DNA from 3 places in the Sinobaca sp. H24 genome. Region 2 is predicted to be linked to each of the others. Evidence: a T-box and tRNA genes for the amino acid it is inferred to sense, from the RefSeq annotation. Region 2 holds a T-box; the other regions hold tRNA genes.
The links. A T-box is a leader RNA that pairs with one kind of tRNA and senses whether it is charged. The one in region 2 lies ahead of hisS (histidine--tRNA ligase), so its partner is inferred to be a tRNA-His.

Region 1 (9,157 bases), on a different contig from region 2:
TAATTCGACGCAACGCGAAGAACCTTACCAGGTCTTGACATCTTTTGCTACTTCTGGAGACAGAAGGTTCCCCTTCGGGGGACAAAATGACAGGTGGTGCATGGTTGTCGTCAGCTCGTGTCGTGAGATGTTGGGTTAAGTCCCGCAACGAGCGCAACCCTTAATCTTAGTTGCCAGCATTTAGTTGGGCACTCTAAGGTGACTGCCGGTGACAAACCGGAGGAAGGTGGGGACGACGTCAAATCATCATGCCCCTTATGACCTGGGCTACACACGTGCTACAATGGATGGTACAGAGGGATGCGAAACCGCGAGGTGGAGCCAATCTCGCAAAGCCATTCTCAGTTCGGATTGCAGGCTGCAACTCGCCTGCATGAAGCCGGAATCGCTAGTAATCGTGGATCAGCATGCCACGGTGAATACGTTCCCGGGCCTTGTACACACCGCCCGTCACACCACGAGAGTTTGCAACACCCGAAGTCGGTGAGGTAACCCTTTGGGAGCCAGCCGCCGAAGGTGGGGCAGATGATTGGGGTGAAGTCGTAACAAGGTATCCCTACCGGAAGGTGGGGATGGATCACCTCCTTTCTACGGAGCATTGATTCGTGGATCGACCCCCGGACCACCGGTCCGAGGTGCGCGCAGTTGTTTTCATTCCATTTTGAGAGGATACCCTCTCGCAAGACGATCCCTGGTTCTTTGAAAACTGGATAGCGACAACGAAACAAAAAAGACCAAGCAAGCCCTGCGTAAGCAGGCGCCAGCTGTTTTTTTACGGAAAAACGGTTAAGTAAGAAAGGGCGCACGGTGGATGCCTTGGCACTAGGAGCCGATGAAGGACGCGACGAACGGCGATACGCCCCGCGGAGCTGTAAGTGAGCTGTGAGGCGGGGATGTCCGAATGGGGGAACCCACTATCGTTAATCCGATAGTATTTCTACCTGAACACATAGGGTAGATAAAGGCAGACCTGGGGAACTGAAACATCTTAGTACCCAGAGGAAGAGAAAGCAAATGCGATTTCCTGAGTAGCGGCGAGCGAAACGGAATCAGCCCAAACCAGGATGCTTGCATCCTGGGGTTGTAGGACACTCCATCGGAGTTATCAAGATCAGCGATAGGCGAAGCGGCCTGGAAAGGCCCGCAGGATACGGTAACAGCCCGGTAGCCGAAATCGCTGATCCTCCGGAGTGGATCCTGAGTACGGCGGGACACGAGAAATCCCGTCGGAATCCGGGAGGACCATCTCCCAAGGCTAAATACTCCCTAGTGACCGATAGTGAACCAGTACCGTGAGGGAAAGGTGAAAAGCACCCCGGAAGGGGAGTGAAACAGATCCTGAAACCGTGTGCCTACAAGTAGTCGAAGCCCGTTTATGGGTGACGGCGTGCCTTTTGTAGAATGAACCGGCGAGTTACGATCGTATGCCAGGTTAAGCCGAAGAGGCGGAGCCGCAGCGAAAGCGAGTCTTCAACGGCGTATTAGTATGCGGTCGTAGACCCGAAACCGGGTGATCTACCCATGTCCAGGGTGAAGGTAGGGTAACACCTACTGGAGGCCCGAACCCACGCAAGTTGAAAATTGCGGGGATGAGGTGTGGGTAGCGGTGAAATGCCAATCGAACTCGGAGATAGCTGGTTCTCCCCGAAATAGCTTTAGGGCTAGCCTCGGATTAGAGTCCTGGAGGTAGAGCACTGATTGGACGAGGGGCCCTTCCCGGGTTACCGAATTCAGTCAAACTCCGAATGCCAGAGACTTGTTGTCCGGGAGTCAGACTGCGAGTGCTAAGATCCGTAGTCGAGAGGGAAACAGCCCAGACCACCAGCTAAGGTCCCTAAATCCGCATTAAGTGGAAAAGGATGTGGAGTTGCTTAGACAACTAGGATGTTGGCTTAGAAGCAGCCACCATTGAAAGAGTGCGTAATAGCTCACTAGTCGAGTGACTCTGCGCCGAAAATGTACCGGGGCTAAATGCGGTACCGAAGCTGTGGAGGATCCCCCTGGGGGATCGTGGTAGGGGAGCGTTCCAGGGGCCGTAAAGCCAGACCGTGAGGACTGGTGGAGCGCCTGGAAGTGAGAATGCCGGTATGAGTAACGAAAAGAAGGGTGAGAATCCCTTCCGTCGAAAACCCAAGGTTTCCTGAGGAAGGTTCGTCCGCTCAGGGTTAGTCGGGTCCTAAGCCGAGGCCGAAAGGCGTAGGCGATGGAAAACAGGTTTAAATTCCTGTACCACCTCCTTTCCATTTGAGCAATGGGGGGACGCAGGAAGGTAGGGCAAGCGTGCTGCTGGATATGCACGTCCAAGCCGTTAGGCCGAAGAGCAGGCAAATCCGCTCTTCATCAAGGCTGAGCGGCGATGGCGAGGGAAATTAAGTACCGAAGTTCCCGATCCTACACTGCCAAGAAAAGCCTCTAGCGAGGAAAAAGGTGCCCGTACCGCAAACCGACACAGGTGGGTGGGATGAGAATTCTAAGACGCGCGGGAGAACTCTCGTTAAGGAACTCGGCAAAATGACCCCGTAACTTCGGGAGAAGGGGTGCTCTTTCGGGTGAATAGCCCAGGAGAGCCGCAGTGAAAAGGCCCAAGCGACTGTTTATCAAAAACACAGGTCTCTGCGAAGCCGCAAGGCGAAGTATAGGGGCTGACACCTGCCCGGTGCTGGAAGGTTAAGAGGAGAGGTTATCCCCTTCGGGGAGAAGCTTTGAATTGAAGCCCCAGTAAACGGCGGCCGTAACTATAACGGTCCTAAGGTAGCGAAATTCCTTGTCGGGTAAGTTCCGACCCGCACGAAAGGTGCAACGACTTGGGCACTGTCTCAACGAGAGACCCGGTGAAATTATATTACCTGTGAAGATGCAGGTTACCCGCGACAGGACGGAAAGACCCCATGGAGCTTTACTGTAGCTTGATATTGGATGGTTGTACTGCTTGTACAGGATAGGTAGGAGCCTTGGAAACCGGACCGCTAGGTTCGGTGGAGGCGTTGGTGGGATACTACCCTGGCTGTACGACTATTCTAACCTCGGTCCGTGATCCGGATCAGGACAGTGTCAGGTGGGCAGTTTGACTGGGGCGGTCGCCTCCTAAACAGTAACGGAGGCGCCCAAAGGTTCCCTCAGAATGGTTGGAAATCATTCGCAGAGTGCAAAGGCAAAAGGGAGCTTGACTGCGAGACCTACAAGTCGAGCAGAGACGAAAGTCGGGCTTAGTGATCCGGCGGTCCCGTATGGAAGGGCCGTCGCTCAACGGATAAAAGCTACCCTGGGGATAACAGGCTTATCTCCCCCAAGAGTCCACATCGACGGGGAGGTTTGGCACCTCGATGTCGGCTCATCGCATCCTGGGGCTGAAGTAGGTCCCAAGGGTTGGGCTGTTCGCCCATTAAAGCGGTACGCGAGCTGGGTTCAGAACGTCGTGAGACAGTTCGGTCCCTATCCGTCGCGGGCGTTGGAAATTTGAGAGGAGCTGTCCTTAGTACGAGAGGACCGGGATGGACACACCGCTGGTGTACCAGTTGTTCCGCCAGGAGCATCGCTGGGTAGCTACGTGTGGACGGGATAAGTGCTGAAAGCATCTAAGCATGAAGCCCCCCTCGAGATGAGATTTCCCATCACGCAAGTGAGTAAGATCCCTTGGAGATGACAAGGTAGATAGGTCTGAGGTGGACGTGCGGCGACGCATGCAGCTGACAGATACTAATCGATCGAGGACTTATCCAAACACTTTTTCCATTCGGATGTCGCTATCCAGTTTTGAAGGAACCACCGGTTCCGATGTTGTCCGGTGACAACGGCCAAGAGGTCCCACCCGTTCCCATGCCGAACACGGAAGTTAAGCTCTTGTGCGCCGATGATAATTGGGGGGCGACCCCCTGTGAAAGTAGGACGTTGCCGGGCTTTATAATATTCCACAGTAGCTCAGTGGTAGAGCTATCGGCTGTTAACCGATCGGTCGCAGGTTCGAATCCTGCCTGTGGAGCCAATGGAGAGCTGTCCGAGTGGCCGAAGGAGCACGATTGGAAATCGTGTAGGCGGTGTTAACCCGTCTCGAGGGTTCGAATCCCTCGCTCTCCGCCATTACATATAGTTTTAGGCCCGTTGGTCAAGTGGTTAAGACACCGCCCTTTCACGGCGGTATCACGGGTTCGAATCCCGTACGGGTCACCAAATAATGGAGGATTAGCTCAGCTGGGAGAGCACCTGCCTTACAAGCAGGGGGTCGGCAGTTCGATCCTGTCATCCTCCACCATTTTTTATACATCGCGGGGTAGAGCAGCCTGGTAGCTCGTCGGGCTCATAACCCGGAGGTCGGAGGTTCAAATCCTCCCCCCGCAACCAAAATGGTCCGGTAGTTCAGTTGGTTAGAATGCCTGCCTGTCACGCAGGAGGTCGCGGGTTCGAGTCCCGTCCGGACCGCCATTTTATTTTTAAAGAAGTAGTTGTATTTTTCTAGTGACAGTATAAACTGTTCATAGAGAAAATATAAGCATGGCTCGATAGCTCAGTCGGTAGAGCAGTGGACTGAAAATCCACGTGTCGGCGGTTCGATTCCGTCTCGAGCCACCACTTTTTTTGCCGGTCTAGCTCAATTGGTAGAGCAACTGACTTGTAATCAGTAGGTTGAGGGTTCAAGTCCTTTGGCCGGCACCATGTGGAGGGGTAGCGAAGTTGGCCAAACGCGGCAGACTGTAAATCTGCTCCCTCTGGGTTCGGCGGTTCGAGTCCGTCCCCCTCCACCATTTTTATTCATATAGGGGTATAGTTTAACGGCTAGAACGGCGGTCTCCAAAACCGCAGATGTGGGTTCGATTCCTACTACCCCTGCCAATATTAATTATGGCGGTTGTGGCGAAGTGGTTAACGCACCGGATTGTGGTTCCGGCATTCGTGGGTTCGATTCCCATCAGCCGCCCCATTTTTATGTTGGGCTATGGCCAAGCGGTAAGGCATCGGACTTTGACTCCGTGATGCGCTGGTTCGAATCCAGCTAGCCCAGCCATTTATGCGGAAATAGCTCAGTGGTAGAGCACCACCTTGCCAAGGTGGGGGTCGCGGGTTCGAATCCCGTTTTCCGCTCCATTTTTAACGCGAGTCACACATAAAAGACCGCATTTCATAAATGGCGGCATAGCCAAGTGGTAAGGCAGGGGTCTGCAAAACCCCTATTCCCCGGTTCAAATCCGGGTGTCGCCTCCATACATCATTTTTCCTTTTAAACCTGCCGGGGTGGTGGAATTGGCAGACACACAGGACTTAAAATCCTGCGGAGGGTGTACCTCCGTGCCGGTTCGAGTCCGGCCCTCGGCACCAACTTCATTAATTTACTGACTTGGCGGTGTGGCGGAATTGGCAGACGCGCACGACTCAAAATCGTGTTCCAGAGTGCCGGTTCGATCCCGGCCACCGCTACCACTCATTTAATTATACGTAAACAGGTCCCGCTGCCGGGAGCTGTTTTTTTTTCTGTTGGTGGAAATAATGCAAAATACTAGATGATTTCATGATATAATAAAGAAATCATATATATTCATAATAGTAAGAATTTTCTAAATAATTTCCTTTTACATAAAAAGGGGGAATGCATATGAAACCTATAAAACCAGTTAAATCAAAAACATCTATAAAAACAAAAGATCTGCATGAAGACCTCCACATTAACTATACGTTAACACATACTATTCATTCGACGGTATTTGTGACATTTTTTTTCGAACAGAATGAGATTGAAGATTTTAAAACGATTATTTTAGAACGTCTTCCTGCAAATCACCAGACTTACATTGAAGAGAATATGAGAAAGTGGTTTGAAATTGCTGAGGAAATCAACCTGCATATTCATCACAAATATTAAACAATAAAACACACCCAGAGATGGATGTGTTTTGTTGTGTATATCGTTTTTAAAAAGAGAAAGCCGGCTGTTCTGCATCTAGAATGATAGTGGAAGCTTCTCCACTGTGTATTTGATGAAACATTTTTGAGGAGGCTGCCAAAAGCTTTACCGCTTCTTCTTTTGGAAGAGAGGGAGGAAGATAGAAAAGCTGGAGTGCTTCTTTACTTTCTATTGTTGTTTTTGTCCGGTGGGAATCAACAATAGGGCTTCCAAATGCTCCTTTATCATCAGCAGAAACAATTTTTCCTTCAAAATTATTGTCTCTTCCATTTAGTCCTTCATATGTATCGCTTTCCCCGCCGACTTTTATCGTTACGGTTCCATGTAATGCAGAAGCATCGTAAATTCCAACAGGAAGCATATACTGGATGGAAAAAAAGTTGTTTAAATCAACGGCAGAATGAACAAAAGAAAGAGCTCCGGTTTTTTTCACTGTTCGTGCCAGTGATTCATGGGAAGGGCGGTATCTGGAAGGATCGGTGCCAATCGCCTTGAAAATTTTCCTCCATTCTAAAATACCTTCTTTTTCTGTCAGAGGCAGCTCCTGCAGTTCCGTATGCATGGTTTCCTGATAAAACTGCAGCCGGCCTTTAATCATTTTAGGGGAGTCCCCAACTATGATATCCTTATAGTGAATCACTCCAATTTTTAGTCCGGGAGCTGTATCGAGTAAAGATTTATCGAGCAGGATTTGTTTAATCATATAAAAACTCCTTTGTCTCTTAATAAAATGAGTTTACTATAGTATGGAATGAAGAAAAAGGGGAGACGGCGATTGCCTGAAGAAACGCTGAAAGAAAAATCATATCCTACGCCAAAGAGATCGGTATTGATAAGGTTGGATTCGCTTCCGCCGATCCATTTCTAACGTTAAAAGATAGACTGATTACGCAGCAGCAGCTTCAGTATCAGTCTGGATTTGAAGAAAAAGATATAGAAAAAAGAACCCATCCCTCGCTGCTTATGGAAGAGGGAAGAACGATCATTTCTATTGCTCTTGCCTATCCGTCTAAATTAAAAAATGCACCCAAAAGTATAAAAGGAGACAGGCGGGGTATATTCTGTCGTGCTTCCTGGGGAGAAGACTATCATAACGTATTACGTAAGCGCCTCAGCAAGCTGGAAGAGTACGTGAAAGAATTAGATCCACAGGCACAGTGCCGGTCCATGGTGGACACAGGAGAGCTCTCAGACAGAGCGGTAGCTGAAAGAGCAGGTATCGGCTGGAGTGCTAAAAAACTGTGCAGTTATTACCCCGGAGTTTGGTTCCTATGTGTACCTGGGTGAAATGCTCACTACGCTTGCCATCGAGCCGGATGTTCCGTTGACTGATCAATGCGGATCGTGCAATATATGCGTCGATGCCTGTCCGACAGATGCCCTGATCCAGGGAGGACAGCTTGATGCCAATAAATGCATTGCGTTTTTTAACGCAGACAAAAATATGCTGCCGGAAAGATACCGCAAAAAAATCGGTAACCGTATATACGGGTGTGACACCTGCCAGCAGGTATGTCCAAAAAAACAAAGGGGTGGACTTTCACACCAAAAAGAATTCGAACCGGATCCGGAAACGGTTAAGCCTAATTTAAATTCCCTTCTGCATATGAGCAATAAAGAATTTAAAGAACGATTTGGTTCCATCGCTGGTTCATGGAGAGGCAAAAAGCCGATCCAACGTAACGCCGTTATGTGCATTAGGAAACTTTAAGAGGAATCTGCTGTGCCGGAACTTAATGAATTAATTAAAAATGATCCAAGACCAGTGATCCGCTCGTCCTGTGCATGGACTCTGGGACAAATTGGCACCCATGAAGCAATTGTAGGATTGGAAGAAGCTTATATGCTTGAACAGGAGTCCGAGGTTCTGGCGGAGCTGGAAACGGCTCTTGGTCTTCCAGTGAAATAGAAAAGGGGATGCTTGAATGACAAATATACTGTATTATACAGAAGTGACAAGCCCTATCGGTCCACTTACCCTATTTTCTTCCCGCAAAGGGCTGATGTCTATTAAATTTGCAGGCACCGCAGAATCCGTACCGTCCTTTAAGGTCTGGGCTGTGAGATACAAAGGCACCGATATTGAATTAGAAGAAAACGCGTCTGTTTTTAAAGAAGAAATCCAGCAGCTCAGAGAATATTTTGAAGGACACGTACAGATTTCGATGTAGCGTATGACTTGGAAGGAACGTCTTTTCAACAGGCGGTCTGGAAAGCGCTTATTGAAGTTCCTTACGGAAAAAACAGCTTCGTATAAAGAAATTGCTGCTGCTGCCGGTTCAGAAAAAGCTGTCAGGGCAGTCGGGAATGCCAACAATAAAAATCCTATTCCTATTATGATACCCTGTCATCGTATAATAGGAAGCAATGGAGCGCTCGTCGGATACGGCGGGGGACTTGATAAAAAACCTATCTCCTGGAAATAGAAAAAGAACAGACAGCTCAAGAACGGAAAGTCAGGTAGAGCGTTACAGAAAGGAAACATGCAATGAGCAACCATATCGTATTGTACCAGCCGGAAATCCCGGCTAACACCGGAAACATAGCGAGAACGTGCGCAGGAACCGGTACACATCTTCATCTGATCCGGCCGCTTGGATTTTCAACAGAGGATAAAATGCTGAAGAGAGCGGGCTGCGATTACTGGCCGGACGTTAAGATCCATTATTATGATTCTTTGAGGAACTGGCTGAGACCTTTCCGGACGGCATATTCTATTTTATAGAAACCGTAGGAAGCAGAACTTATTCCTCTATTGATTACAGCAGCAGAGAAGAAGACCTCTTTTTTGTATTTGGAAAAGAGACAAAAGGTATACCTCAGGAACTTATCGACCGCTATGCGGATCAATGCCTGAAAATACCGCAGAATGATTTGATTCGTTCCCCTGAATCTATCTAACACAGCGGCCATTATTATTTATGAAGTTCTGCGCCAGCGAGAATTTCCAGCAGCTCACATAAAACCACAGGCTCTTCTAAAGAGCCTGTGGTTTTATAAGATACGTTATCATTTTACTTTTTGTGCGCCTTTTCGTCAACGCCGGCAGTGAAAATAGAAGCTAGAAACATGACACAGATGCCAAGCAGCAGCAGAAGTTTCATCTTCATCGTCCTTTCTATGTATCAGTCTATGCTAATAGTATAACCTACTGATACCAGTGTGTGAAATGGTATCTGGATTACAGGTCTTTAAGTTGGTATAATGAATACAGAATCATTCGAAAAAACAGGAGGCATTAAATTATGTATGTAGTAATGAACG
Region 2 (9,157 bases):
GAGAAGGTCAATCATGGATTATAAAAAATATATTACAGTTGTTGAGGATTATCCGAAAGAAGGCATTCGTTTTAAAGATATAACAACCTTGATGCAAAACGGCCCGGCATACAAGCAGGCAATTAACGAAATGAAAGAATTCGCGAAAGACAAAAACATAGATGTGATTGTCGGTCCGGAAGCAAGGGGATTTGTAGTAGGCTGTCCGATCGCCTACGCAATGGAAATCGGCTTTGCGCCTGTGCGGAAAAAAGGAAAACTCCCCCGGGAAACAGTAGATATGGATTACGGTCTGGAATACGGAGAGGACCAGCTTTCTATGCACCTGGACTCGAAAACCGGGTCAGCGTGTGCTGATTACAGATGACCTTCTTGCTACAGGAGGCACTATTCATGCGACTGTAAAGCTGGTAGAAGAGCTTGGCGGAATAGTTGCCGGCCTGGCTTTTCTGATTGAACTGGATTACCTGGACGGCCGCGGTAAGCTGGCTGAACTGGGAGAATACGATATTTTCTCCTTGGTAACTTTTTAACGGGTAAAAATAAACATTTTATAAAAAGTGCTCCATAAATGGAGTGCTTTTTTTATTTATTGAATAAAGTAGTGCAAACAAGGGCATGATAGAGTTATACTTAATAGATTAGACCCAAATTTGCATGAAGAGCTTTTTTTAGAAAAGACCAGACTTTTTGAGTTAAATTAGAATAAGTCTAAAAACTTTACAGAAAAGCAATTCTTACAGATAATATAGAAAATAGAAAAAACACGTTATGTAGAAAGGTGTGCAGGGTGATTCCATGACCATCGATGAAGTGTTGGAAAAAGCTCGACATTATTTATCCGAAAACCATGTCTCTTTTTTAGAAAAGGCGTATAAATATGCAGAAGAAGCTCACAAAGATCAGTACAGAAAGTCTGGAGAGCCATATATTCTCCACCCATTCAAGTAGCAGGAATACTAGTAGACCTTGAAATGGACCCCAATACAGTTGCGGGTGCTTTTTTGCATGATGTGGTCGAAGATACAGAAGTAACCGTGGAAGACATTTCAGAGGCATTTAACGAAGAAGTAGCGATGCTTGTAGATGGTGTAACCAAATTAAAAAAAATTAAATATAAATCAAAAGAAGAGCAGCAGGCGGAGAACCACCGGAAAATGGTTGTTGCGATGGCGAAGGATATTCGGGTTATCCTGATTAAGCTGGCAGACCGTCTGCACAATATGAGAACGTTAAAGCATCTGCCGCCTGATAAACAGCGCCGGATTTCCAATGAAACCCTGGAAATATTCGCACCGCTTGCCCACCGTCTTGGTATTTCAAAGATCAAGTGGGAGCTTGAGGACACTGCTCTGCGTTACTTGGATCCGCAGCAGTACTATACCGGATTGTTAATCTTATGAAGCAGAAACGTGCGGAGCGCGAGCAGTATATTGAAGAAGTAATCGGGGACATTAATCACAACCTTGATGATTTAAACATTAAAGCAGAAATGTATGGACGTCCCAAACATATATACAGCATTTACCGGAAAATGGTGAAACAGAAAAAGCAGTTTAACGAAATCTATGATCTGCTCGCCGTACGGATTATTGTGAAGAGTATCCGGGACTGTTACGCCGTGCTTGGTATTATTCACACATGCTGGAAGCCGATGCCGGGACGGTTTAAAGACTATATTGCTATGCCAAAAGCAAATATGTACCAGTCTCTTCATACAACTGTTATTGGTCCGAAAGGAGAGCCGCTTGAGGTACAGATCCGTTCCACGGACATGCACCGCGTAGCAGAATTTGGTGTAGCGGCCCACTGGGCTTACAAAGAAGGCAAAAGCGTATCCGGCAAGCAGACGTTTGAGGACAAGTTAACATGGTTCCGCGAAATTATTGAATGGCAGAATGATGCCGATGATGCTCAGGACTTTATGGAATCCTTAAAAATGGATTTGTTCTCGGATATGGTGTTTGTATTCAGCCCGAAAGGGGACGTCATAGAGCTTCCGAGAGGCTCGGTGCCCATTGACTTTGCCTACCGCATTCATACGGAAATCGGAAACCGGACGATCGGAGCGAAAGTAAATGGTAAGATGGTGCCGCTCGATTACCAGCTTGATACAGGCGACATAGTAGAGATGCTTACATCCAAGCATTCTTACGGCCCAAGTCAGGACTGGCTGAAGCTGACCCAGAGCTCTCATGCTAAAAACAAAATTAAGCAGTTTTATAAAAAAGAACGAAGAGAAGAAAACGTACAAAAAGGCAAAGAGCTTGTTGAAAAAGAATTAAAGTCTCAGGATTATGATCCAAAACAGGTTCTGACCGAAGAGAATAAAAGCGAAGCCGCTGATAAGTTCAGCTTCAGCGGAGAAGAAGATATGTTTGCGGCTGTCGGCTACAATGGAGTCAGCCCAAAGCAGATCGTAACGAGACTGACAGATAAAATCCGTCACCAGAATGAACAGGATGAAAAGCAGTCGGTAGCCGAAGCGGTAAAAACCATTAATACGAATCATCCTGTGAAGAAAACAAATGGGGGAGTTCGTGTTAAAGGGTCGATAACCTGCTCATCCGGTTATCCAAGTGCTGCAGTCCTGTACCGGGTGACGACATTGTAGGTTTTATTACAAAAGGACGAGGCGTATCCATTCACCGCAGGGACTGTGCAAACGTAGATAATGACGAAGCACGCCCACGCCTGCTCGAAGTAGAATGGGAAGGCTCTGTTGAAACGAACAAGAACTACAATGTAGATATAGAAATCATCGGCTACGACAGACGCGGCCTTTAAATGAAGTTCTTCACTGTGTTACAGAAGCAAAAACAAATATTAACGCTGTCAGCGGCCGCAGTGATAAAAACAAAATGGCGTTCATCGATATGAGCATTTCTATTCACAATATCGGTCATTTACAGAAGGTAGTAGAAAAAATAAAAAAACTGCCGGATATTTATACGGTGCAGCGCGTTATGCATTAATACCGGTTTGAAGAAAGGGCATATTCGAGCGATGAAAGTTATTCAGCGTGTATCAGAAGGAGCCTGTACCATCGATGGAGAGATGTCCGGCTCTATAGCAGAAGGTTTGGTTGTATTAGCAGGATTCACCCATGGCGATACGAAAAGGGAAGTAGAATGGATGGCTGAAAAAATAGTCAACCTTCGTATTTTGAAAATGAACAAGGGAAATTTGATAAATCTTTGCTCGATATTTCGGGCGGGGTGCTGTCTATTTCGCAGTTTACATTGTATGGGGATGCTCAAAAAGGCAGACGGCCAAGCTTTACAGAAGCGGCCCGGCCGGAGGATGCTGAACCGCTTTATCATTTGTTTAATGAGAACTCCGCAGTAAAAACATCACAGTAGCAGAGGGGAGATTTGGTGCGGATATGCAGGTGTCGCTGACGAACAGCGGCCCGGTGACCCTTACGCTGGAATCCCCTGAACCAAAGGAATAAAGCCATTTTTATATTGACACAAAAGGTAATTATTCGTATGATGGAGTTCGATAGAAAACCAATGATGGAGAAAAGTATGTAGAGATAAACGAGGACAGAGAAGAGATGCCGTGCTGGAAGCATTTCTGCTCGTTTTTTACAGAAAGACACTCCTTAGGTGCTGCTTTGAAACCTAGAGAAGTAAAAGCAGCCGTACACAGGCGTTAACTGTAAAGCGAGAGCTGTAAAGCTCTAACCAGGGTGGTACCACGGGAATAAATCCCGTCCCTCATATTTTTGAGGGGCGGGTTTTTTGTGTTTTTTTATAAACCTGTAACAGAGTACAGACCAACTATTTTTAAAGGAGTGGGGAAATGGCAGTTCAAATACCTAGAGGAACCCAGGATATACTTCCGGGATATCAGAGAAGTGGCAGTATGTAGAAAAAAGAATGCACGATCTATGCCGGGCGTTTAATTACTCGGAAATCCGTACTCCTATTTTTGAACAGACGGAATTATTCCAGCGGAGCGTAGGGGACACAACAGATATTGTCCAAAAGAAATGTATACGTTTGAAGACAAAGGCGGACGCAGCCTGACACTCCGCCCGGAAGGAACAGCTTCGGTTGCCCGTTCTTATGTAGAAAATAAACGCTTTGGACTGCCGGATCAGCCGGATAAACTTTATTATATCGGTCCAATGTTCCGCTATGAGCGCCCGCAGTCAGGACGGATGCGTCAGTTTGTCCAATTTGGTGTGGAAGCGATAGGAAGTGATGATCCATCGATTGATGCAGAAGTGATTGCACTTGCGATGGAGCTGTACTCGTCCCTTGGGTTAAAAGGATTGAAGCTGGTTATCAACAGCCTGGGAGATAAGGAAAGCCGTGAGAATCACAAGCAGGCGCTCATCAGCCACTTTAAGCCAAGCATCGGTGAATTCTGCAGTGACTGCCAGCAGCGTCTGGAAAAAAATCCACTTCGTATTCTCGACTGTAAAAAAGACAAAGACCATCCGCTAATGGCAACTGCTCCATCTATCCTGGATTATCTGAATGAAGACAGCCGCCGTTATTTTGAAAAAGTGCAGGCTTTTCTAAGCCAGATGGATATTTCATACGAAATTGATCCGGGACTGGTCAGAGGGCTGGATTATTATAATAACACCGCTTTTGAGATCATGATTGAAGGCGAAGGGTTTGGCGCCATTACGACCTTGACGGGGGGCGGTCGTTACAATGGCTTAACGGAAGAGCTGGGAGGCCCTGAAGCACCAGGCATCGGCTTTGCTCTTAGTATTGAAAGACTGCTGATGGCTCTTTCCGCCCAGAATGTAGACCTTCCTGTCGAAAAAGGACTGGACTGTTACGTTGTAACAATGGGGGAAAATGCGGAAACTGAAGCAGTATCTATTCTCTGGTCACTTCGCAAAAAAGGCCTTAGCGTGGAGAAAGATTATATGCAGAAAAAAGTAAAAGCGCAGTTTAAAGCAGCAGATCGAATGAATGCGGCATATACTGTTGTTATCGGTGACGATGAACTGCAGAGTGGAGAAGTCAGTATTAAAAAAATGAGCGACGGCAGCCAGGAAAAAACAGCCATTGCCGATCTGGCTGACTATTTAACTGATAAAATAGGGAGAGAATAATATGGGAAAAAGAACGCACTATGCAGGAGATATTACTGAATCACTTATTGGAGAAAAAGTACGCCTGAAAGGCTGGGCCCAGACGAGAAAGGACCTTGGTCAGGTTATTTTTATTGACCTTCGCGACCGCAGCGGTATCGTGCAGATTGTAGCCAATCCGGAAATTTCCGCCGATGCATTGGAAACAGCAGACAGTGTGCGCAGCGAATATGTGCTGGAAATCTACGGTACAGTCGTGCAAAGAGACGAGGAGACTTACAACGAGAAGATTCCTACCGGTACGGTGGAAATCCGGGTGGAGCAGATTGATATTTTGAATACATCAAAGCCGCTTCCTTTTCAAATCGACAGCAATCAGGAAATTTCGAAGATGTACGCCTGAAATACCGCTATCTTGATCTGAGAAGAGAAGAAATGCGCGAAACGATTAAGCTGCGCAACCGAGTAACAAAGATCATCCGCGATTATATGAACGATAATGAATTTATTGATATTGAAACGCCGATGCTGACAAAAAGCACACCGGAAGGCGCGCGGGACTACCTGGTGCCAAGCCGTGTGCATAAAGGGGAGTTTATGCCCTTCCGCAGTCTCCGCAATTATTTAAACAGCTTCTGATGGTATCCGGCTTTGAAAGATATTATCAAATTGTACGCTGTTTCAGAGATGAAGACCTGAGAGCGGACCGCCAGCCGGAATTACCCAGCTGGACATAGAAGCCTCGTTTCTGGAAACAGAAGAGTTTCTTCCTATGATTGAAGAACTGATGAAGAAAAACCGTAAAAGAAGTTCTCGGTAAAAGACGTTGAGACACCTTTTCCAAGAATGACATATGAAGACGCAATGAACCGTTATGGTTCCGATAAGCCGGATACGAGATTCGGTCTGGAACTTACAGAGCTCTCCCATATTGTAGGCAACAGCGATTTTAAAGTGTTCGCCCAGGCGGTTAAAAACGGCGGCATTGTCAAAGGCCTGAATGTAAAAGGGCTGCTCCGAAAATGTCCCGTAAGGAAATCGACGAGCTGGCCGATTTTGCAGCGATTTACGGTGCAAAGGGTCTGGCATGGCTTCGTGTAGAAGAAGATATGCTCGCGGTCCAATTGCGAAATTCTTTACAGAAGAAGAAACGGAGCAAATTAAATCGGCAATGGATGCAGAACCGGGAGATCTGCTTTTCTTCGGCGCCGATAAAAAAGAAGTTGTTTACGCCACGATGGGTGCGCTTCGTCTGAAATTCGGAAAAGATTTCGATATGATCGATGAGTCTAAATACAACTTCCTTTGGGTAACGGAATTTCCGCTTGTAGAATACGATGACAACGCAAAGCGTTATACGGCGATGCACCATCCGTTTACCAGTCCTCTTAAAGAAGATGCCCATAAGCTTGAATCCGCTCCGGAAGACGTAAGGGCGGAAGCATACGATATCGTCCTGAACGGTTATGAAATCGGCGGGGGTTCCCAGCGTATTTACAACAAAGATATGCAGCAGAGTATGTTTAAAGCACTCGGTTTCAGTGAAGAAGAAGCCCAGGAACAGTTTGGTTTCCTGCTTGATGCATTTGAGTACGGTACGCCTCCGCACGGAGGAATTGCTCTGGGACTGGATCGTTTCGTTATGATTCTTGCAGGCCGCGATAACCTGCGCGATACGATTGCCTTCCCAAAAACAGCCAGTGCAAGCGATCCGTTAACAGGTGCACCGGGAGCTGTGAGCGAACAGCAGTTAAAGGAACTGCATCTTAAGCTTGCCATTGCGAAAAAAGAAGAAAAACAAAATAATTTTATCTCGACTAAAAAAGGTTGCGATTATCATTAATTGATAATCGCAACCTTTTATTTATAATGAAGCATTTTCTGGAAACATCTCTAAGGCGGTTAAAGGTGATCAAGTGTATGAAACGCACTGATAAATTCTTCCGGTGATGAATGGATATGAAAAGTACGGATGCCAAACACCGTATGAATATATAAAAAACCAATCTGTTCTTCAGACCAACGATAGGAAAGATCAAAGATGTCCTCCAGGTAATATACATGATGCTCACTTTCAATTCTGTCTTCATACAAATGGAGAGAAGACACATGTTTTACCCGTTTTTTTTCAAGCCATTCGATTTTCTGTTCAATGAATACGGTATCCTGCTCTGCCAGCGGCTGCTGTGTATCGTTTTCCTGAACGGAGGAATAGGTCAATATGTTCTGCTCCCTTCTTTGTCAAAAGTCTTTTATAAAGAGTAACATAAAGAGCCCCGGAAGTTTAGTCATAACAAATTCTCTTTCTAATATACTGGTTAAGTATCTTGACCATTTGAAATCATCGTGCTATGATAATAACACAATTTGAAGAGTCCTGAGGTGTACGTAGAACACTGTTCGTTTTGAGCCAACACTTATACATCGGGAGCCTGACGTTTTCATCGAAAGTGCATGCCTCTGCGAAGTGGAAGCACGGACGATGAAGCAGGGCACCCACCTGCGAGAGCAGGCTTCAAAACAAAGTTAGTTTAACGGCACTACGGGACTCTTCCTTATTAACTACTACAAATGCTTACTCCGAAGGCTGTTACTTCGGAGTTTTTTATATGGATTGTTTATTACTTAATAGATAGTGGGGAAAACATATGCGGACACTGCGGTCAAAATTATTAGTTTTTTTGTAGCCATTACGAGTATCCCACTGCTGGTAATAGGCTTTGTTTCGTATGAAACTCAAAAGTCGGATTTATCAGATCGAATTGAACAAACGTTAATTTCCTTTTCCGCCAATTTGTCTGTCTCCGTGGAAGGAATGATACAAGAGCGCCTATCTGATCTGGAGCAGTTGGCGACAAACCCTGTTATACGAAATCCACAGGCAACGGAAGCAGAACTGCAGGCTGAATTTACCCGCTTTGTCGAATCACAGGACATGTACCATGGCATAGTATTCACGAACAATGAAGGGATGATTGCCATTCTACAGAAGACAATGCGGTAGGCAGGGATGTAAATGATTTGGATTGGTATGAAGAAGCCAAAAATGGAGAACTCTATCTTTCCGATTTATTTATGTCCAAAGTACTTGAACGACCTATATTGGCGATGTCAGCGGGAGTAAGGGACGATGAAGACAATGATATTGGCGTAATATCTCCAGCCTATGATCTGGTCTCGCTGGAAACATTCATCTGGGACAGAATGAACCGGTTTACCGATGAACAGGAGCAGCTGGGAATGAACGGAGAGGCGTTTATTTTAAATGAAGAAGGCTATTATATTGCCCATCCAGACAGCAGTTACATTCTAAATCGTAATTTTGTCCGGGATGCGGAGCTGAACATGGATGAATTTGAAGAGCTGGGGAATTCTCCTTCTTTAACTACAAACAGAGGAGCAGAAACAGTCAGTACCATCGTGCCGATTGAGCAAATGGAAGGCTTTGATAACCAATGGTATGTTGGAATTTCCGTACCTGAAAGTGCTCTGTATGCTCCATTAAGAAGGCTGCTATTTACATATGTTATATTATTCAGTGCTGTGCTGCTAATTACGATTTTAGCGGCTGTTGCTCTATCGAGGTATATTGTAAAACCGTTGGAATCTCTTGTAACGGCAACACGTGATTTTGCCGTTGGAAAATCAGTACTTCCGCTGCCGCGGGCTGCTTATTCAGAGGTGGACGAGCTGACGCAGACGTTTAACGTGATGACGGCAAGGCTGGAAGAAAGAGAAAAAAGCCATAAAAAATCGACACTGATTCTGGAAACCACCGATAATGGTGTGATTTCCATCAATAAAAGCACCCGTGCAGTTACGACCTTTAACCATGCGGCCGTATCCCTGTTTCAATTAAATAAAAACAAGGTGCTGGCTTCTTCTCTGGAAGAATTAAAAAAACAAAGCGGGCTTTTCGAGGTCTTTATTGATCAAATAAATATGGACATCGAAGAAGAACAAACAAAGGAAATAGAGTTCGCCTTTGATGGAAAAACGTATTACTTTATTACGAGCGTAACGCTTCTGCCCCGACTTGAAAATGCTGAACAAGTAGAAGATATTTTAGTGGTTTTTAATAACGTCACGGATAAC
Region 3 (9,157 bases), on a different contig from region 2:
AGCCCGGTAGCCGAAATCGCTGATCCTCCGGAGTGGATCCTGAGTACGGCGGGACACGAGAAATCCCGTCGGAATCCGGGAGGACCATCTCCCAAGGCTAAATACTCCCTAGTGACCGATAGTGAACCAGTACCGTGAGGGAAAGGTGAAAAGCACCCCGGAAGGGGAGTGAAACAGATCCTGAAACCGTGTGCCTACAAGTAGTCGAAGCCCGTTTATGGGTGACGGCGTGCCTTTTGTAGAATGAACCGGCGAGTTACGATCGTATGCCAGGTTAAGCCGAAGAGGCGGAGCCGCAGCGAAAGCGAGTCTTCAACGGCGTATTAGTATGCGGTCGTAGACCCGAAACCGGGTGATCTACCCATGTCCAGGGTGAAGGTAGGGTAACACCTACTGGAGGCCCGAACCCACGCAAGTTGAAAATTGCGGGGATGAGGTGTGGGTAGCGGTGAAATGCCAATCGAACTCGGAGATAGCTGGTTCTCCCCGAAATAGCTTTAGGGCTAGCCTCGGATAAGAGTCCTGGAGGTAGAGCACTGATTGGACGAGGGGCCCTTACCGGGTTACCGAATTCAGTCAAACTCCGAATGCCAGAGACTTGTTGTCCGGGAGTCAGACTGCGAGTGCTAAGATCCGTAGTCGAGAGGGAAACAGCCCAGACCACCAGCTAAGGTCCCTAAATCCGCATTAAGTGGAAAAGGATGTGGAGTTGCTTAGACAACTAGGATGTTGGCTTAGAAGCAGCCACCATTGAAAGAGTGCGTAATAGCTCACTAGTCGAGTGACTCTGCGCCGAAAATGTACCGGGGCTAAATGCGGTACCGAAGCTGTGGAGGATCCCCCATCGGGGGATCGTGGTAGGGGAGCGTTCCAGGGGCTGTAAAGCCAGACCGTGAGGACTGGTGGAGCGCCTGGAAGTGAGAATGCCGGTATGAGTAACGAAAAGAAGGGTGAGAATCCCTTCCGTCGAAAACCCAAGGTTTCCTGAGGAAGGTTCGTCCGCTCAGGGTTAGTCGGGTCCTAAGCCGAGGCCGAAAGGCGTAGGCGATGGAAAACAGGTTTAAATTCCTGTACCACCTCCTTTCCATTTGAGCAATGGGGGGACGCAGGAAGGTAGGGCAAGCGTGCTGCTGGATATGCACGTCCAAGCCGTTAGGCCGAAGAGCAGGCAAATCCGCTCTTCATCAAGGCTGAGCGGCGATGGCGAGGGAAATTAAGTACCGAAGTTCCCGATCCTACACTGCCAAGAAAAGCCTCTAGCGAGGAAAAAGGTGCCCGTACCGCAAACCGACACAGGTGGGTGGGATGAGAATTCTAAGACGCGCGGGAGAACTCTCGTTAAGGAACTCGGCAAAATGACCCCGTAACTTCGGGAGAAGGGGTGCTCTTTCGGGTGAATAGCCCAGGAGAGCCGCAGTGAAAAGGCCCAAGCGACTGTTTATCAAAAACACAGGTCTCTGCGAAGCCGCAAGGCGAAGTATAGGGGCTGACACCTGCCCGGTGCTGGAAGGTTAAGAGGAGAGGTTATCCCCTTTGGGGAGAAGCTTTGAATTGAAGCCCCAGTAAACGGCGGCCGTAACTATAACGGTCCTAAGGTAGCGAAATTCCTTGTCGGGTAAGTTCCGACCCGCACGAAAGGTGCAACGACTTGGGCACTGTCTCAACGAGAGACCCGGTGAAATTATATTACCTGTGAAGATGCAGGTTACCCGCGACAGGACGGAAAGACCCCATGGAGCTTTACTGTAGCTTGATATTGGATGGTTGTACTGCTTGTACAGGATAGGTAGGAGCCTTGGAAGCCGGACCGCTAGGTTCGGTGGAGGCATTGGTGGGATACTACCCTGGCTGTACGACTATTCTAACCTCGGTCCGTGATCCGGATCAGGAACAGTGTCAGGTGGGCAGTTTGACTGGGGCGGTCGCCTCCTAAACAGTAACGGAGGCGCCCAAAGGTTCCCTCAGAATGGTTGGAAATCATTCGCAGAGTGCAAAGGCAAAAGGGAGCTTGACTGCGAGACCTACAAGTCGAGCAGAGACGAAAGTCGGGCTTAGTGATCCGGCGGTCCCGTATGGAAGGGCCGTCGCTCAACGGATAAAAGCTACCCTGGGGATAACAGGCTTATCTCCCCCAAGAGTCCACATCGACGGGGAGGTTTGGCACCTCGATGTCGGCTCATCGCATCCTGGGGCTGAAGTAGGTCCCAAGGGTTGGGCTGTTCGCCCATTAAAGCGGTACGCGAGCTGGGTTCAGAACGTCGTGAGACAGTTCGGTCCCTATCCGTCGCGGGCGTTGGAAATTTGAGAGGAGCTGTCCTTAGTACGAGAGGACCGGGATGGACACACCGCTGGTGTACCAGTTGTTCCGCCAGGAGCATCGCTGGGTAGCTACGTGTGGACGGGATAAGTGCTGAAAGCATCTAAGCATGAAGCCCCCCTCGAGATGAGATTTCCCATCACGCAAGTGAGTAAGATCCCTTGGAGATGACAAGGTAGATAGGTTTGAGGTGGACGTGCGGCGACGCATGGAGCTGACAATACTAATCGATCGAGGACTTATCCAACAACTTTTTCCATTCGGATGTCGCTATCCAGTTTTGAAGGAACCAGCCTTGTCCGGTGACGATAGCCAAGAGGTCCCACCCGTTCCCATGCCGAACACGGAAGTTAAGCTCTTGTGCGCTGATGATAATTGGGGGGCGACCCCCTGTGAAAGTAGGACGTTGCCGGGCTTTATATTATTCCACAGTAGCTCAGTGGTAGAGCTATCGGCTGTTAACCGATCGGTCGCAGGTTCGAATCCTGCCTGTGGAGCCAATGGAGAGCTGTCCGAGTGGCCGAAGGAGCACGATTGGAAATCGTGTAGGCGGTGTTAACCCGTCTCGAGGGTTCGAATCCCTCGCTCTCCGCCATTACATAATAGCTTTTAGGCCCGTTGGTCAAGTGGTTAAGACACCGCCCTTTCACGGCGGTATCACGGGTTCGAATCCCGTACGGGTCACCAATAATGGAGGATTAGCTCAGCTGGGAGAGCACCTGCCTTACAAGCAGGGGGTCGGCAGTTCGATCCTGTCATCCTCCACCATTATTTACAACATCGCGGGGTAGAGCAGCCTGGTAGCTCGTCGGGCTCATAACCCGGAGGTCGGAGGTTCAAATCCTCCCCCCGCAACCAAAATGGTCCGGTAGTTCAGTTGGTTAGAATGCCTGCCTGTCACGCAGGAGGTCGCGGGTTCGAGTCCCGTCCGGACCGCCATTTTATTTTTAAAGAAGTAGTTGTATTTTTCTATTGATACAGTATAAACTGTTCATAGAGAAAATATATGTATGGCTCGATAGCTCAGTCGGTAGAGCAGTGGACTGAAAATCCACGTGTCGGCGGTTCGATTCCGTCTCGAGCCACCACTTTTTTATGCCGGTCTAGCTCAATTGGTAGAGCAACTGACTTGTAATCAGTAGGTTGAGGGTTCAAGTCCTTTGGCCGGCACCATGTGGAGGGGTAGCGAAGTTGGCCAAACGCGGCAGACTGTAAATCTGCTCCCTCTGGGTTCGGCGGTTCGAGTCCGTCCCCCTCCACCATTTTTTATTCATATATAGGGGTATAGTTTAACGGCTAGAACGGCGGTCTCCAAAACCGCAGATGTGGGTTCGATTCCTACTACCCCTGCCAATATTAATTATGGCGGTTGTGGCGAAGTGGTTAACGCACCGGATTGTGGTTCCGGCATTCGTGGGTTCGATTCCCATCAGCCGCCCCATTTTTGTATTGGGCTATGGCCAAGCGGTAAGGCATCGGACTTTGACTCCGTGATGCGCTGGTTCGAATCCAGCTAGCCCAGCCATTTATGCGGAAATAGCTCAGTGGTAGAGCACCACCTTGCCAAGGTGGGGGTCGCGGGTTCGAATCCCGTTTTCCGCTCCATTTTTTAACGCGAGTCCCACACATAAAAGACCGCATTTCATAAATGGCGGCATAGCCAAGTGGTAAGGCAGGGGTCTGCAAAACCCCTATTCCCCGGTTCAAATCCGGGTGTCGCCTCCATACATCATTTTTACCTTTATAACCTGCCGGGGTGGTGGAATTGGCAGACACACAGGACTTAAAATCCTGCGGAGGGTGTACCTCCGTGCCGGTTCGAGTCCGGCCCTCGGCACCAACTTCATTAATTCATTGATATGGCGGTGTGGCGGAATTGGCAGACGCGCACGACTCAAAATCGTGTTCTTAACAGAGTGCCGGTTCGATCCCGGCCACCGCTACCATTCATTTAATAGCAGCTCAACAGCTCCCACTGCCGGGAGCTGTTTTTTATATTTTTGAGTGGAAATAATACAAAATCCTGGGCTGTTTCATGATATACTTAGAGAAATCACATATATTCATAATAGTAAGAATTTTCTAATTAATTTCCTTTTACATAAAAAGGGGGAATGCATATGAAGCCGGTCAAATCAAAAACGTCCATAAAGACAAGAGATCTGCATAAAGACCTGCATATTAACTATACACTGACACATACGATTCATTCGACAGTATTTATAACGTTTTTTTTCGAACAGAACGATAAAGAAGACTTTAAAACGATTATTTTAGAGCGGCTTCCCTCGAATTACCGGGCTTATATCGAAGGTAATATTAGAAACTGGTTCACGATTCCTGAAGAGATAAATGTGTATATTCATCATCGATATTAATAATAAAAACACACCCAGGAATGGATGTGTTTTTATTGTTTAGGTTGTTTTCTGAAAGGAGAAAACCGTCTGTTCATCATCTAAGATGGCGACGTCAGCTTCTCCACTGTGAATTTGATGAAACATTTTGGCAGAAGCTGCTAAAAGCTTTTCCGCCTCTTTTTTTGAAAGAGAAGGGGGAAGATAAAATAATTGAAGTGCCTCTGTAGTTTCCGTTGTTGTTTTTGTCCGGTTGGAATCGACAATCGGGCTTCCAAAGGCTCCAATATCGTCGGAAGAAACGATCTTATCTTTAAATGTATTGGTTCTTCCATTTAGTCCTTCGTACGTGTCGGCTTCTTCGCCGATTTTTACCGTAACCGTACCTTTTAATGCAGAAGCGTCATAAATACCGGCAGGAAGCATATATTGAATAGAAAAAAAGTTGTTTAAGTCAACGGCAGAATGAACAAAAGAAAGGTTTCCGTTTTTCTTTACCGCCCGCGCAAGAGATTCATGAGAAGGGCGGTACCTGGACGGATCTGTACCTGCTGCTTTAAAAATATGGCGCCACTCTGCGATGCCTTCTTTTTCTATAAGCGGCAGATCCTGCAGTTCAGTGTGAAGCGTTTCCTGGTAAAATTGAAGACGGCCTTTAATCATTTTAGGAGATTCCCCAACTATGATATCCTTATAATAGATTGCTCCTACTTTCAGTCCGGGAGCGGCATGTAGTAAAGATTGATCGAGCAGGACATGTGTTAACATCGAAAAACTCCTTTGTGTCTTAATAAAATGAGTTTACTATAGTATGGAATGAAGAAAAAGGGGAGACGGCGATTGCCAGGAGAAACACTGAAAGAAAAAATCACATCCTACGCAAAAGAAGTTGGCATTGATAAAGTTGGATTTGCATCAGCTGATCCATTTCTAACATTAAAAGACAGGCTGATCACGCAGCAGGAACTTCAGTACCAGTCAGGTTTTGAAGAGAAGGATATAGAGAAAAGAACCCATCCTTCCCTTCTTATGGAGGAAGGCCGAACGATTATTTCTATAGCGCTGGCCTATCCCTCCAAATTAAAAGATGCCCCTAAAAGCAAAAAAGGAGACAGGCGCGGTCTCTTCTGTCGTGCATCCTGGGGAGAGGATTATCACCACGTATTACGAGATCGTCTCAGCAAACTCGAACAGTATGTGAAAGAATTAGATCCACAGGCGCAGTGCCGATCAATGGTGGACACAGGAGAGCTCTCAGACAGAGCAGTCGCAGAAAGGGCAGGTATCGGGTGGAGCGCTAAAAACTGTGCCATTATCACTCCGGAATTTGGTTCCTACGTGTATCTGGGGGAAATGCTTACATCACTTGTGATTGAGCCGGACATTCCGCTGACAGATCAATGCGGCTCCTGCAATATCTGTGTTGATGCCTGTCCGACAGATGCTCTAATTCAGGGAGGACAGCTTGATGCTAATAAATGCATTGCTTTTTTAACACAGACAAAAGATATGCTTCCAGAACGATACCGGAAAAAGATCGGTAACCGGATATATGGCTGCGATACGTGCCAGCAGGTGTGTCCAAAAAACAAAGGGATCGACTTTCATCATCAGAAAGAATTTGAACCGGATCCGGAAACGGTGAAGCCGAATCTGAACTCACTTCTGCATATGAGCAATAAAGAGTTTAAAGAACGTTTCGGGTCTATTGCCGGTTCATGGAGAGGAAAAAAACCAATTCAGCGCAATGCAGTTATCGCTTTGGGCAACTTTAAAGAAGAATCCGCCGTGCCGGAGCTTGTCGAATTAATAAAAAGTGATCCGAGACCGGTCATCCGTTCCTCCTGTGCATGGACACTCGGGCAGATTGCCACCCCTGAGGCCGTGGTAGGGCTGGAGGAAGCCTATATGCTTGAACAGGAAGCAGAGGTGCTGACAGAACTGGAAACGGCGCTTGGCCTGCAGTGAATACAGAAAGGGGATGCTTGAATGAAAGATATGCTGTATTATACAGAGGTGACCAGTCCTATCGGTCCGCTGACGCTGTTTTCCTCCCATAAAGGGCTGATGGCCGTAAAGTTCGCCAATGCTGAAGAAGCAGTGCCTTTATTTAATATATGGGCATTGAAGGTAAGAGGTGCTGATTTTGAATTGGAAGAAAGTGCATCAGCGCTTAAGGAAGCAATGAAGCAGCTCAATGAATATTTTAATGGGGAACGAAAGGACTTTTCAATTACGTATGATTTAGAGGGCACACCGTTTCAAAAAGCCGTATGGGAAGCACTCATTGATGTCCCTTACGGAAAAACGGCCTCATATAAAGAAATTGCGGCGTCTGCAGGCTCAGAGAAAGCTGTAAGAGCCGTAGGAAACGCCAACAACAAAAACCCAATCCCTATCATGATACCGTGTCACCGCATTATAGGAAGCAATGGGGCGCTTGTAGGGTACGGCGGCGGAATGAACAAAAAAATCTATCTGCTGGAAATGGAAAAAGAACAGATGAAACTACAGTTGGAAACTAAGTAGGCACGAGAGAAAGGAAACATGAAATGAGCAACCATATCGTACTTTATCAGCCGGAGATTCCAGCCAACACTGGGAACATAGCAAGAACCTGTGCAGGCACCGGCACACATCTCCACCTGATTCGCCCTCTTGGATTTTCCACTGAGGATAAAATGCTTAAAGAGCCGGCTGTGACTACTGGCCGGATGTTAAGATACATTATTACGATTCGTTTGATGAATTAACCGAAGTCTTCCCCAAGGGAATATTCTATTTTATCGAAACAGTAGGAAGCAGAACATATTCATCCGTTGATTACAGCAGAACGGATGAAGAACTTTTCTTTGTATTTGGAAAAGAGACAAAAGGAATTCCGCAGGAGCTCATCGACCGTTATGCGGATACATGCCTTAAAATCCCTCAAAACGACTTAATTCGTTCGCTTAATTTATCCAATACGGCAGCTATTATTATTTATGAAGTACTGCGCCAGCAGAATTTCCAGCAGTTAACGTAAAATGACAGGCCCTTTCAAAGGCCTGTCATTTTTACATGGTAACGTTATCAATTTTTACTTTTTGTGAGCCTTCTCATCCACTCCGGCGGTGAAAATAGAAGCTAGAAACATAACGCAGATACCAAGAAGCAGAAGTAGTTTCATATTCATCGTCCTTTCTTATGTAGCAGACTATACTCTTAGTATAACCTACGGATCCCGGTGTGTGAAATGGTATCTGGATTACCACTCTTTATGTTGTTATAATAAATAAAGAATCATTCGAAAAAACAGGAGGCGTCAAAACATGTATGTAGTTATGAACGAGTTAAATGTGCCGGCACCTGCGCGCGGTCAAATGAAAGAGAGATTTGGAAAAAGCGCTGAAAATATGAAAGAGGTGGAAGGCTGCCTGGATTTCATGTTTTTAGAACAGGAAAAAGAGGAAGCTCCTCTTGTTGTATTTACGAAGTGGGAATCTAAAGAGGCGTACCAGAACTGGCTTCATAGTGATCAGTTTAAGAATGCCCATAAAGAAAAGCGGGAATCAAAAGAAAAGAGCCCGGCTTCTGGAAACGAATTAAAAGAATTTGAAGTCGTTCATCATTTATAATATAAAAGCCTGCAGCGCTGCTGCGGGCTTTTTAAAAGAAAAGGTTGCCACCGTATGAAAAACATATTTAACAAGTCATTTTCCCTTGTTCGCCATTCTTCTTTTCAGTTTATCCTTTGCAGTTTATACAGAAAGGCAGGTAAGCAGCCTTCTCCAGGATATTGGATTATACCAGGGTATGATGGAAGTCATGTCGGAAGCAGGCATTAAAATAAGTATTCTATTGTTTTGTATGCTTTTCTACTTTATGCTTTTCGCGGCGTTTAAACTCGTAGCAGGAACCATACTCGAGCTTTCCCTGTTGTTTTTTTCAAAAGACCAGGAAGGGGAGGCACTCCGACAGATCAGAGGGGGAAGTTGGATTTATCTCGGTGCCGGCCTGATTTCGCTTCTTCTTGTTTCTTCAGCTGCTGCGCTTGGCGGTCTTTTATTACAGCTGCGATTATCTATTTTACTTATTTTCTTTTTCGAACCAGGCATTTTATCTCGGCCCCTGGATTAATGGGCGTACTGTTTCTGCATGGAAGCTTTTGGACCGTGCTGTTCTTGTCTATCGGCTATGCCGGTCTTCGTCTGTATAACAGCTTCATCGAAAGCCTTCCTGCCTTGTAAAAACCCCTCATTCCATTACCTGTTTCCACCATACCAGAGCCGGCTTTTCTCCCTCTATTGCAGAGAGAGAGGCCGGCTGGTCCTTTCCAATCCAGACCGCGGTAGTATAGCGTTCATTGTATCCGGCAAACCATAAGTCTTTTTCTTCGTTTGTCGTCCCGGTTTTCCCACCATAGCTTTCGGCATTTATGCGAGCCTCCGTGCCTGTTCCAGTGACCATGACTTCCTTCAGCAGTATACGCATTTCCTGATTT

Region 1: it encodes a tRNA-His, which carries the amino acid that the T-box ahead of hisS (histidine--tRNA ligase) is inferred to sense. The anticodon was not compared.
Region 3: it encodes a tRNA-His, which carries the amino acid that the T-box ahead of hisS (histidine--tRNA ligase) is inferred to sense. The anticodon was not compared.

The regions. Positions count from the first base shown of each region.
Region 1 covers NZ_JALBWT010000016.1:78,683-87,839, forward strand. Annotated here, with positions in the region: rRNA gene MMY81_RS18885 (16S ribosomal RNA) at 1-588, shown strand, start outside; rRNA gene MMY81_RS18890 (23S ribosomal RNA) at 785-3,720, shown strand; rRNA gene rrf (5S ribosomal RNA) at 3,781-3,897, shown strand; tRNA gene MMY81_RS18900 (tRNA-Asn) at 3,908-3,982, shown strand; tRNA gene MMY81_RS18905 (tRNA-Ser) at 3,985-4,077, shown strand; tRNA gene MMY81_RS18910 (tRNA-Glu) at 4,093-4,167, shown strand; tRNA gene MMY81_RS18915 (tRNA-Val) at 4,174-4,249, shown strand; tRNA gene MMY81_RS18920 (tRNA-Met) at 4,262-4,338, shown strand; tRNA gene MMY81_RS18925 (tRNA-Asp) at 4,343-4,419, shown strand; tRNA gene MMY81_RS18930 (tRNA-Phe) at 4,491-4,566, shown strand; tRNA gene MMY81_RS18935 (tRNA-Thr) at 4,575-4,650, shown strand; tRNA gene MMY81_RS18940 (tRNA-Tyr) at 4,654-4,739, shown strand; tRNA gene MMY81_RS18945 (tRNA-Trp) at 4,753-4,827, shown strand; tRNA gene MMY81_RS18950 (tRNA-His) at 4,840-4,915, shown strand; tRNA gene MMY81_RS18955 (tRNA-Gln) at 4,925-4,999, shown strand; tRNA gene MMY81_RS18960 (tRNA-Gly) at 5,005-5,079, shown strand; tRNA gene MMY81_RS18965 (tRNA-Cys) at 5,122-5,196, shown strand; tRNA gene MMY81_RS18970 (tRNA-Leu) at 5,221-5,310, shown strand; tRNA gene MMY81_RS18975 (tRNA-Leu) at 5,332-5,412, shown strand; gene MMY81_RS18980 (hypothetical protein) at 5,585-5,851, shown strand; gene MMY81_RS18985 (B3/B4 domain-containing protein) at 5,901-6,596, opposite strand; partial or broken gene queG (tRNA epoxyqueuosine(34) reductase QueG) at 6,695-7,802, shown strand; gene MMY81_RS34305 (hypothetical protein) at 7,819-8,064, shown strand; gene MMY81_RS34310 (methylated-DNA--[protein]-cysteine S-methyltransferase) at 8,116-8,319, shown strand; partial or broken gene MMY81_RS19000 (tRNA (cytidine(34)-2'-O)-methyltransferase) at 8,382-8,945, shown strand; gene MMY81_RS19005 (antibiotic biosynthesis monooxygenase family protein) at 9,139-9,157, shown strand, end outside.
Region 2 covers NZ_JALBWT010000019.1:29,532-38,688, forward strand. Annotated here, with positions in the region: gene MMY81_RS20480 (single-stranded-DNA-specific exonuclease C-terminal domain-containing protein) at 1-24, shown strand, start outside; partial or broken gene MMY81_RS20485 (adenine phosphoribosyltransferase) at 14-533, shown strand; partial or broken gene MMY81_RS20490 (RelA/SpoT family protein) at 799-2,975, shown strand; partial or broken gene dtd (D-aminoacyl-tRNA deacylase) at 3,007-3,454, shown strand; T-box leader at 3,507-3,726, shown strand; partial or broken gene hisS (histidine--tRNA ligase) at 3,808-5,083, shown strand; gene MMY81_RS20505 (OB-fold nucleic acid binding domain-containing protein) at 5,085-5,465, shown strand; partial or broken gene MMY81_RS20510 (amino acid--tRNA ligase-related protein) at 5,498-5,799, shown strand; partial or broken gene MMY81_RS20515 (GAD domain-containing protein) at 6,085-6,242, shown strand; gene MMY81_RS20520 (amino acid--tRNA ligase-related protein) at 6,300-6,905, shown strand; gene MMY81_RS20525 (hypothetical protein) at 6,965-7,282, opposite strand; RNA gene ssrS (6S RNA) at 7,434-7,615, shown strand; gene MMY81_RS20535 (hypothetical protein) at 7,698-8,066, shown strand; gene MMY81_RS20540 (histidine kinase dimerization/phospho-acceptor domain-containing protein) at 8,084-9,157, shown strand, end outside.
Region 3 covers NZ_JALBWT010000021.1:27,878-37,034, reverse strand. Annotated here, with positions in the region: rRNA gene MMY81_RS21710 (23S ribosomal RNA) at 1-2,564, shown strand, start outside; rRNA gene rrf (5S ribosomal RNA) at 2,616-2,732, shown strand; tRNA gene MMY81_RS21700 (tRNA-Asn) at 2,743-2,817, shown strand; tRNA gene MMY81_RS21695 (tRNA-Ser) at 2,820-2,912, shown strand; tRNA gene MMY81_RS21690 (tRNA-Glu) at 2,930-3,004, shown strand; tRNA gene MMY81_RS21685 (tRNA-Val) at 3,010-3,085, shown strand; tRNA gene MMY81_RS21680 (tRNA-Met) at 3,099-3,175, shown strand; tRNA gene MMY81_RS21675 (tRNA-Asp) at 3,180-3,256, shown strand; tRNA gene MMY81_RS21670 (tRNA-Phe) at 3,330-3,405, shown strand; tRNA gene MMY81_RS21665 (tRNA-Thr) at 3,415-3,490, shown strand; tRNA gene MMY81_RS21660 (tRNA-Tyr) at 3,494-3,579, shown strand; tRNA gene MMY81_RS21655 (tRNA-Trp) at 3,596-3,670, shown strand; tRNA gene MMY81_RS21650 (tRNA-His) at 3,683-3,758, shown strand; tRNA gene MMY81_RS21645 (tRNA-Gln) at 3,768-3,842, shown strand; tRNA gene MMY81_RS21640 (tRNA-Gly) at 3,848-3,922, shown strand; tRNA gene MMY81_RS21635 (tRNA-Cys) at 3,968-4,042, shown strand; tRNA gene MMY81_RS21630 (tRNA-Leu) at 4,068-4,157, shown strand; tRNA gene MMY81_RS21625 (tRNA-Leu) at 4,179-4,263, shown strand; gene MMY81_RS21620 (hypothetical protein) at 4,438-4,695, shown strand; gene MMY81_RS21615 (B3/B4 domain-containing protein) at 4,735-5,442, opposite strand; gene queG (tRNA epoxyqueuosine(34) reductase QueG) at 5,515-6,642, shown strand; gene MMY81_RS21605 (methylated-DNA--[protein]-cysteine S-methyltransferase) at 6,664-7,203, shown strand; partial or broken gene MMY81_RS21600 (tRNA (cytidine(34)-2'-O)-methyltransferase) at 7,227-7,600, shown strand; gene MMY81_RS21595 (antibiotic biosynthesis monooxygenase family protein) at 7,986-8,291, shown strand; partial or broken gene MMY81_RS21590 (DUF5366 family protein) at 8,470-8,903, shown strand; gene MMY81_RS21580 (penicillin-binding transpeptidase domain-containing protein) at 8,911-9,157, opposite strand, start outside.